One region of the Rhodopseudomonas sp. P1 genome, then DNA from elsewhere that is predicted to be linked to it. Evidence: riboswitches for the same ligand, from Rfam matches in the RefSeq annotation. Region 1 holds a riboswitch; the other holds the start of a gene.

What was found. A riboswitch is a leader RNA that binds a small molecule or an ion and turns the genes downstream of it on or off. The one in region 1 is predicted to bind cobalamin.
Region 2: linked by a shared signal. The riboswitch ahead of LRC39_RS03725 (HoxN/HupN/NixA family nickel/cobalt transporter) and the one ahead of cobT (nicotinate-nucleotide--dimethylbenzimidazole phosphoribosyltransferase) in region 1 are both predicted to bind cobalamin.

Annotation. Positions count from the first base shown of each region.
Region 1 covers NZ_CP088006.1:2,322,593-2,326,800, forward strand. Annotated here, with positions in the region: gene tcuB (tricarballylate utilization 4Fe-4S protein TcuB) at 1-51, opposite strand, end outside; gene tcuA (FAD-dependent tricarballylate dehydrogenase TcuA) at 38-1,336, opposite strand; cobalamin riboswitch at 1,483-1,691, shown strand; gene cobT (nicotinate-nucleotide--dimethylbenzimidazole phosphoribosyltransferase) at 1,895-2,959, shown strand; gene LRC39_RS10805 (adenosylcobinamide-GDP ribazoletransferase) at 2,956-3,726, shown strand; gene LRC39_RS10810 (cobyric acid synthase) at 3,813-4,208, shown strand, end outside.
Region 2 covers NZ_CP088006.1:786,222-790,429, forward strand. Annotated here, with positions in the region: gene LRC39_RS03715 (ABC transporter ATP-binding protein) at 1-35, opposite strand, end outside; gene LRC39_RS03720 (FecCD family ABC transporter permease) at 32-1,057, opposite strand; gene LRC39_RS03725 (HoxN/HupN/NixA family nickel/cobalt transporter) at 1,065-2,123, opposite strand; cobalamin riboswitch at 2,197-2,411, opposite strand; gene LRC39_RS03730 (DMT family transporter) at 2,463-2,786, opposite strand; gene LRC39_RS03735 (class I SAM-dependent methyltransferase) at 2,783-3,520, opposite strand; gene LRC39_RS03740 (DUF3419 family protein) at 3,673-4,208, shown strand, end outside.

The DNA of each region.
Region 1 (4,208 bases):
GCAGATCCGCAGCACGCGCTCGGCTTCGAGCATCGGATCAGCCGCGGACATGGCGTGCCGCCTCCTCGCCGGCGATCTGGCCGAATACTGCCGATAGGGTGATGCCGAGCCCGGCGAGATAGCCGCGGCGCAGCACATTCGCAGCCATGATCATGCCGGCCGCGAACAGATCGTCGTGGCGGCGACCGTCGGCCTGGACCACCCGCATCGTTGCATCCACCTTGATGCCGTAGTGCACGAACGTCAGCCCCGGCCGCATCGGATAGGCGGCAAATGGTGGCTCCGCGATGCTACGCGCGGCGTTGGCCGGGGCGGCATTGAAGCCCTCAATGCTTGGCAACAGAGCGGTGGGATCGATCTGCAGCGCGGCAGCTAGTTCGCCGAGGTTCGGCGCAGTGACCGGCGCCAGTGCGGATGGCGCGGCACGCGCGAGCCCTTGGGTATCGAGCACCAGATAAGCGAGTTGGCCGGGGCAGGCGGCGATCCTTGGTCCCCATTTGGCGTAGTGAGAGGGTTGCGCGCCGGCCCCTGCGACGTCGATGGGAGCACCGGATCGATCGACGACGAGGCCGAGTGGAATCGACGTGATCCGGGTGACGATGCCGCCGTCGAATTGCGGCCCGCGCGCATCGACCGGAACGACGTGGCACATGGTCGGATCGCCGATCGCGCGGCCCCCCGCCGCGATCAGCAGATCGAGCATTCGGCCGTCCGAATATGGCGTGCCGCGGACCATCCAGCCGTCGGCGGCGCTGCCGAAATTTTCGCGCAGCCACGCCAGATCGGCACCCGGGCCACCAGCGCAGACGACGATGCTGCGCGTGCTGATTGCGGGATCGGACGTAGCGCTTCGCACACTGATCGTCCAGCCATCGTCGTCGTGGCACAGCGATCTGACTTCGCTGTCGTAACTGATGACAATGCCGAGCCGCTCAGCGGCAACGTACAGCGCATTGATCATCGCTTTGCCGCCGCCGAGCGGAAACGCGGTGCGGCGCGAATACGGCATCACTCCAGTGCCCGGTGGCTGCAGATGCACGCCGTGATCGATTAGCCAGCCGGCGATGCTGTCTGCGCGTTCGATCAGCAGCTCCGTCAACGCCCGATCGGTGTCGCCCGTGATGCTGCGCAGCTCGGCGCGCAATTCGGCGGCCGTGTAGGTGTCGGGCACGTAGTCGAGGGGCGTCTCGTGCGTCAGCCGGAAATTGCGGCCGTGGCGCGCGTTGCCGCCGCGTAACGGCCGCGGCGCCGCTTCGAGCAGGCGGACCGAAGCGCCGCTGCGGCGCGCGGCAATCGCCGCGCAAAGACCGGCGATTCCGCCGCCTATCACCGTCACATCCCACAGCAAGATGCGGTCAATCCGGTCGAGATGATGCGCCAGGGCCGCTCGAGAGCGGCCAGGAAAAGCGCGGCTTGGTGGACCTTCGTCTTAGAGGGCGGCTCCGGGTTGTTGTCAATCTTGCGCCCGTGGCGTCGTCGTGCTGTGGTGCCGCCCGCTTCGGTGCCCTTCGTTCGAAGGGTGAAACGGGAATGCGGTGCGGCGAGCAATCGCCAAGTCCGCGGCTGCCCCCGCAACTGTAAGCGGACCGCTTCCGGTCACACCGCCACTGAGCACGGCGCAACAGCCGCTCGGGAAGGCGACCGGGACAATGTCCGCGAGCCAGGAGACCGGCCGAAGTCCGAAAACCATGCCATTCGACGGTGGGTCGAAGAAGGACACAGACATGCTGCACCGGCCACCGACCTGACGCGCGCCTCCGCTTTCCGCGGATAAATCCCGTCGTCGCCCGAACGAACCAGCGCGCACAGCTTTGCTGTCGCCGCCACGATGGGCGTTCGACTGTCTTCACTCCCCGCCGTCGCGGCGGCAGCCTTCTTATTGCCGAGCTTCCGAATGCACGCGCCCTTGCTCGACCCACGTATTCTGTCCGTTCCGCCGATCGATCCCGCCCATGAATCCGAGCTGCGGGCTCGGCTCGACGGCAAGGCGAAGCCGCCGGGTTCGCTCGGCCGGCTCGAAGAACTCGCCGTGCAGCTCGGGCTGATCTGGCATCCGGCGCCGCCGCGGGCGGAGCGCGCGACGGTGTTCATCTTTGCCGGCGATCATGGCCTCGCCGCCGATCGGGTGTCGCCGTATCCAGCGAGCGTGACCCGATCGATGGTCGAGGCATATCTGGCAGACTGCGCCGGCGTGAACGTTCTGGCGAAAGCGGTCGCGACCGAGGTGCGGATCGTCGACGGCGGCATCGATGCCGATATGCCGCCACATCCCAAGCTGATCGGTCGCAAGATCCGCCGCGGCACCCGCAACGCGCGCCACGAACCGGCAATGACTCACCAGGAGGCCGCGCGTGCGATCACCGCGGCGGCCGATCTGGTGCGCGAGGATATCGCGGGCGGGCTCGACATCGTCGCGATCGGCGAGATGGGAATCGGCAACACGACGTCTGCCGCGTTGATCACCCACGCGCTCACGGGCGAGCCGATCTTTGATTGCGTCGGCCGCGGCGCCGGGATGGATGATGCCGGTGTCGCGCACAAGCGCGCCATCGTCGAACAGGCCGCGGCGCGGGCACAGCCGACGGCACCGCTCGACGTGCTTGCCGAGTTCGGCGGCTTCGACATCGCGATGATGGCCGGCGCAGTGCTCGGCGCTGCGACCTCGCGGCGGCCGGTGGTGATCGACGGCTTCATCGCCAGCGCGGCTGCGCTGCTCGCGGTGCGGCTGCAGCCCGCCGCGCGCGATTACTGCGTGTTCTCGCATCGCTCGGCCGAGCGCGGCCATCGCGTGCTGCTCGAAGCGATGCAGGCGACGCCGTATCTCGATCTCGGATTGCGGCTCGGTGAGGGCACCGGTGCGCTGATGACCGTTCCGCTGCTGCGCGCCGCGGCCGGCATCCTCAACGATCTCGCCGCACTGTCGGACGTGCTGGCGGGCCGGTTCGGATCGCGCGCGTGAGCCGGCAGATTCAATCGCTGCTCAACGCCGTGCAGTTCATGACGCTGGTGCCGACGCCGCGCACCGCGCAGTTCGACGACGACTGGCTGCTGAGCGCATCGAAGTACTTTCCGCTGGTCGGCGCCGGGATCGGTCTTGTGTGCGGTGGCGTGCTGCTCGCAGGCTCGCTGATCTGGTCCGGCGTGGTGCCGGCAATGATGGCCGTCGCCGCTGGCGCGGCGCTCACCGGCGCGCTGCACGAAGACGGCATCGCCGATACAGCGGACGGCCTGTTTGGTGGCCGCAGCCGCGAGCAGCGCCTGGCGCTGATCAAGGACAGCCGCCTCGGCCTCTATGGCGCGGTGGCGCTGGTACTCAGTTTTGCGATCCGCGTCGCAGCGCTGGCGAGCCTGCCGCCGTGGCTCGGCGTCGCGACTCTGGTGGCCGGCTATAGTCTTGGGCGGACCGGTATCGTCGCGGCGATGTCGGCGCTGCCTTATGCCGGTGACGCAGCCACCGGCAAGCTGAGCTATCCGACGCGCGCGATCAGCAGCGCGGGCTGGGTCGGTCTGGCTGCGTTCAGCGTGCTCGGCGCGCTGTGGCTGGTCATGCTCAATCCGCCGGCGGCGATCGTGGGGCTTCTGGTCGCGGGCGTGTTCGGTCTGGCGGCGCCGTGGATCGCGCTCCGGCTGATCGGCGGCTATCGCGGCGATGTGCTCGGCGCCACCGAACAGATGATCCAGATCGGCCTGTTGCTCGGCGTCGTGGCGATGGCCGGCCATGGCTGAGTGATGCCGTGGCTGCCGATCACGTTCGACCGCAGGCGCGGGCGGCTGCGCTGCTTCCCCTTAACTCCATGCTATCGAGTGGTTTCATGACCGACGCCCATGTCGAGGAGCTCATCTCCCGGATCCAATTCACGCCGCGCGCGACCACCGGTCCGCGGCGCGCCCGCTCGCTGATGATCCAGGGCACCAGTTCGGACGTCGGAAAGAGCATGGTGGTCGCCGGGCTGTGCCGTGCCTTCGCCCGGCGTGGGCTGGTGGTGCGTCCATTCAAGGCGCAGAACATGAGCAACAACGCCGCGGTCGCGTCCGACTCGGATCTGCCGCTCGGTCCGAACGGCGAACAAGTTCGAGGCGAGATCGGCCGCGCTCAGGCGCTGCAGGCGCGCGCGTGTGGCGTGGCGCCGTCGATTCACATGAACCCGGTGCTGCTGAAACCGCAGTCGGAGATCGGCGCCCAGGTGGTGCTGCGCGGACGCGTGCTC
Region 2 (4,208 bases), 1.5 Mb from region 1:
GCGAGGTCGCGGGCGGTGAGGAAGGCGGCACTCATGCGACGCCTCCACCCAGCGCGCGGCGTTCGCGCACGATCAGATACAGGAAGAACGGCACGCCGATGATCGAGGTCAGCACCCCGACCTTGATGTCGGTGCTGGCCGGGATCAGCCGCACCGCGATGTCGGCGGCGAGCAGCAGCGCCGCGCCGGCGAGCGCGCTCGGCAGCAGCACGCGGGCGGGATCGTGGCCGATCAGGGGCCGCACCAGATGCGGCGCGACCAGGCCGATGAAGCCGATCGTGCCCGACACCGAGACGGCGCCACCGACGCCGAGCGCGGTGCCGGCGATCACGATCAGTCGCAACCGGCCGACATTGATGCCGAGGCTCTGCGCGGTCTCTTCGCCGAGACTGAGGGCGCGGAACGCGGCGCGCTGGCTGAACAGCAGTACGCCGCCGGCGACGATGAACGGCAGCGCCAAGACGACGTGGCGGAAGCTGCGGTCTTCCAGCGAGCCCAGCAGCCAGAAAGCGATTTCCAGGCTGGCGAACGGATTGGCCGACAGGTTCATCACCAGCGCAGTGGCGGCGCCGGCGAGCGCGGAGATCGCCAGCCCTGCGAGGATCAGCAACAGCAGGCTGGCGTTGCGCCCGGCGATTGCCAGCAGCACGAACACCGAGACGAACGCCATCATGATCGCCGCCACGGGCAGTGCGAACGAGCGGACGTCGGCAAGCCCGAGCGAGATGATCAGCACCGCGCCGAACGCGGCCGATTGCGGCGCGCCAAACAGCGACGGCGACGCCAGCGGGTTACGCAGCAGGCCCTGCAGCGCCGCACCGGACAGGCCCAGAATGCCGCCGATCGCGAGCGCCAGGATGGTGCGCGGCAGCCGGATCTCCTGCACGATGATCTGCTGCACCTCGCCGCCGAGCCCGACCAGCGCCTGTACCACGGTGAGTGGCGACAGCTTGACCGGTCCCACCGCGAGCGATCCGATCGCCAGCAGGGCCACGAGCACCGCGAGCGCCGCGGTAACGGCCGCCGCGCGCGAATTCGGTCCGGAACGTCGGGTCATACCGCGCTCATTTCTGCACGGTCGCGGCGGCCTGGTCGAGCCGGTGATAGCCGTTGAGGCGATAGATGATGGTGGAGACGATCCAGCTCGCCACGAACAGCGCCACGATGCCGTAGCCGAGTGCGCCGAAATTGGAGTTGAGCTCTTCGATCCACTCCCAGAACGCGCCTTCGAGATGGAAGCGCCCGGCGAGCAGCCCGAGCGTCTCGATGCCGCCGATCAGCAGCGCCACCAGCACCGACACGGTGGTGATGGTCATGTTGTAGTACAGCTTGCGGATCGGGTTGCGATAAGCCCAGCCATAGGCGCCGAGCATCAGCACGCCATCGAGGGTGTCGACCAGGGTCATGCCGGCGGCGAACAGCGCCGGGAACACCAGGATCGACCAATGCGAAATGTTGCCGGAGGCGTTGGCGGCCAATCCGAACAGGCTGATCTCGCTGGCGGTCTCGAAGCCGAGCGCGAACAAAAGCCCGATCGGAAACAGCTGCCAGCTCTTGGAAACGAAGCGGAACAGCGGCCGGAACAGCCGCGCCAGCCAGCCGCGCTGCTGCAGCAGTTCGTTGATATCGTCGTCGTGCACGATCTCGCCGGCCTTGGCCTTCTTGAACGCGCGATACACGCCGCTCAGCACCGACAGATTGGCGATGGCGATCGCGAACAGAAACAGCGCCGACGCCGAGGTGCCGATCACCCCGCCGATTTCGCGATAGCCCGAGAATCGCTCGGTCAGCGAATTGGCCGCGATCGCGATTGCCAGCGACGCCACCAGCACCACGGTGGAATGGCCGAGCGCGAAGAACAACCCGACCGCGACCGGTCGCTTGCCCTCCTGCATCAGCTTGCGGGTGACGTTGTCGATCGCCGCGATATGGTCGGCATCGAGGGCGTGGCGGAGGCCCAGGCTATAGGCCAGCACCGCGGTGCCGATCAGCACCGGCTCGCCCGCGAAGGCGGTCAGCGCCCAGGCCCAGGCGGCGATATTGGCGAGCACCAGTCCGCCGAGCACGGCGATTAGGCGGACGCGGAATCCATCGGAAGAAGCGGGCAGAACGAGATCGGTCATGGCGGTCTCCGGCCGGTGAGCAGCATCCTGTCACCTGTGCGGCGGACCGCTCCAGCCGCGCGCGCCGCACGGTGGAAGATGACGTGCTCAGGCCGGTCTCCTGGCTCACGGGTCGTCGCGATCCTTCGCCTTCCCGGGCAAGTGCCGCCCAGTGGCTGATTGAAGGATCGCTCGCCGCTCACAGTTGCGGGCGCAGCGCCGGATTTGGGTTTGCGGCCATAAGCTTGGGCCCGCACCGGCTTCCCTGTGCCGGACGATTCCCGGCACACCTGAACGGGCGCGATCAAATGGAAGCGGGCCTGCTTTGTCAATCGCCGCCTTGGTCGGGCGGCCGACGGTTCAGGCGGGAGTGCTGAGCTTCAGCCCGATCATGCCGGCCACGATCATCGACAGGCACAGCACCCGCACGCCGCTGGCCGGCTCACCGTACAGCGCCATGCCGACCACGATGCTGCCGGCGGCGCCGATTCCGGTCCACACCGCATAGGCGGTGCCGAACGGCAGCGATTTCAGCGCGATGCTCATCAGGCCGAAGCTGGCCAAGATCGCGGCCAAGGTCACGACCGCGGGCCAGAACCGGGTGAAGCCCTCGGAATGCTTCAGCCCGAGCGCCCAGACGATCTCCATCAGGCCCGCGGCAAACAGCGCGAGCCAACCGGTCATGGCTTGTTGCGCGGCGGCAGCGTCAGCACGGCGCGCTGGGCATAGCCGCGATACGGCCGCTCGAACCGCAAGCCGGCGCCGGTGCGGGCCGCGACCTGCATCAGCACGGCTTCCAGGCTGTCGCGCGGGGTGACGTCGAACAGCGTCAGCCAGCGCCGCAGCAGGTTGCGCGCCACGGAAGGCAGGCCGCGCTGGTCGCCGAAATCGACGATGTGCAGCTTGCCGCCCGGCTTCAGATTGGCGACGGCGCGATCGATCACCGCGGTCCAGTCCGGGATCATCGACAGGCTGTAGGAGATCATGACGTGGTCGAAGCTGACCGCCTGGCCAAACACCGCCTGCGCGGTGAAGGCGGTGGCGTCGCCATGCGCGACCTTGACCCGCGACATCAGCCCGGCGCCTTCGATCGAACTGATCGCCGAGGTCAGCATCTCGGTCGACACGTCGAGGCCGAAGAATTTTGCCTCGCGGTACCGCGTCGCCGCCTGGATCAGGTTGCGGCCGGTGCCGCAGCCGATTTCCAGCACGGTTTCGCCCGCCTTCGGCTGCAGCTCAATAATGAGTTGATCGCGGCCGAGAAGATAGTACCGGCGGGTCAGGTCGTAGATGTGCCGCTGATAGCGGTACATCCGATTCATCCGCGAGGTCGCGTCGACCGGCCACGCCGGATCGGCGGTGAGCTCGTGGTGCGTCAGCTCGGTGCGCGGAAGATCGGTACGAGTGAGCGTCGTCATGGCCTGCCACCCTGGTTCGGCATCATCCGCCTTCCATCGCGATTTCAGGCGACAGCGTGATGACAAAGGAGGCGGCACTGATCAGTTCCGCGCTGTCGCAAAACTGCATTGTTGCGCAGCTAATTTGGATCGATTGCCGAGTCGAGGATTTGATGAACACGCAGCAACTGATCGCGGACGCCGTCCGCAACAGCAAGGACCGCAGCGAGTCGACGTTGTGGGACGCTTTGTTTTCGATCTGGTTTCGTCGCCTGGTCTATACCCAGATCTGGGAAGATCCCGAGGCCGACCTCGCGGCTCTGCAATTGCCGATCGGCTCCACCATCGTGACGATCTCGTCGGGTGGCTGCAACGCGCTGTCCTACCTCACCGCCAAGCCGGCGCAGGTGTTCGCGGTCGATCTCAACGAGGCGCACCTGGCGCTGCTCAAGCTGAAGCTCGCCGGCCTGCGGGCGCTGCCGGACTACGCGTCGTTCTGGCAGTTCTTCGGAGAGGGCACCGCGGCCGGTAACGCCGACCTGTATCGCCGGCGGCTGCGCCCCGCGCTCGATCTCGATGCCCGCGGCTTCTGGGACGAGCGCGACTTCCGCGGCCGGGCGCGCTACCGTTACTTCACCGACGGGTTCTATCGCCACGGCGCGCTCGGCCGCTTCATCGGCTTTGCGCATCTGCTGGCGAAGATCGCCAA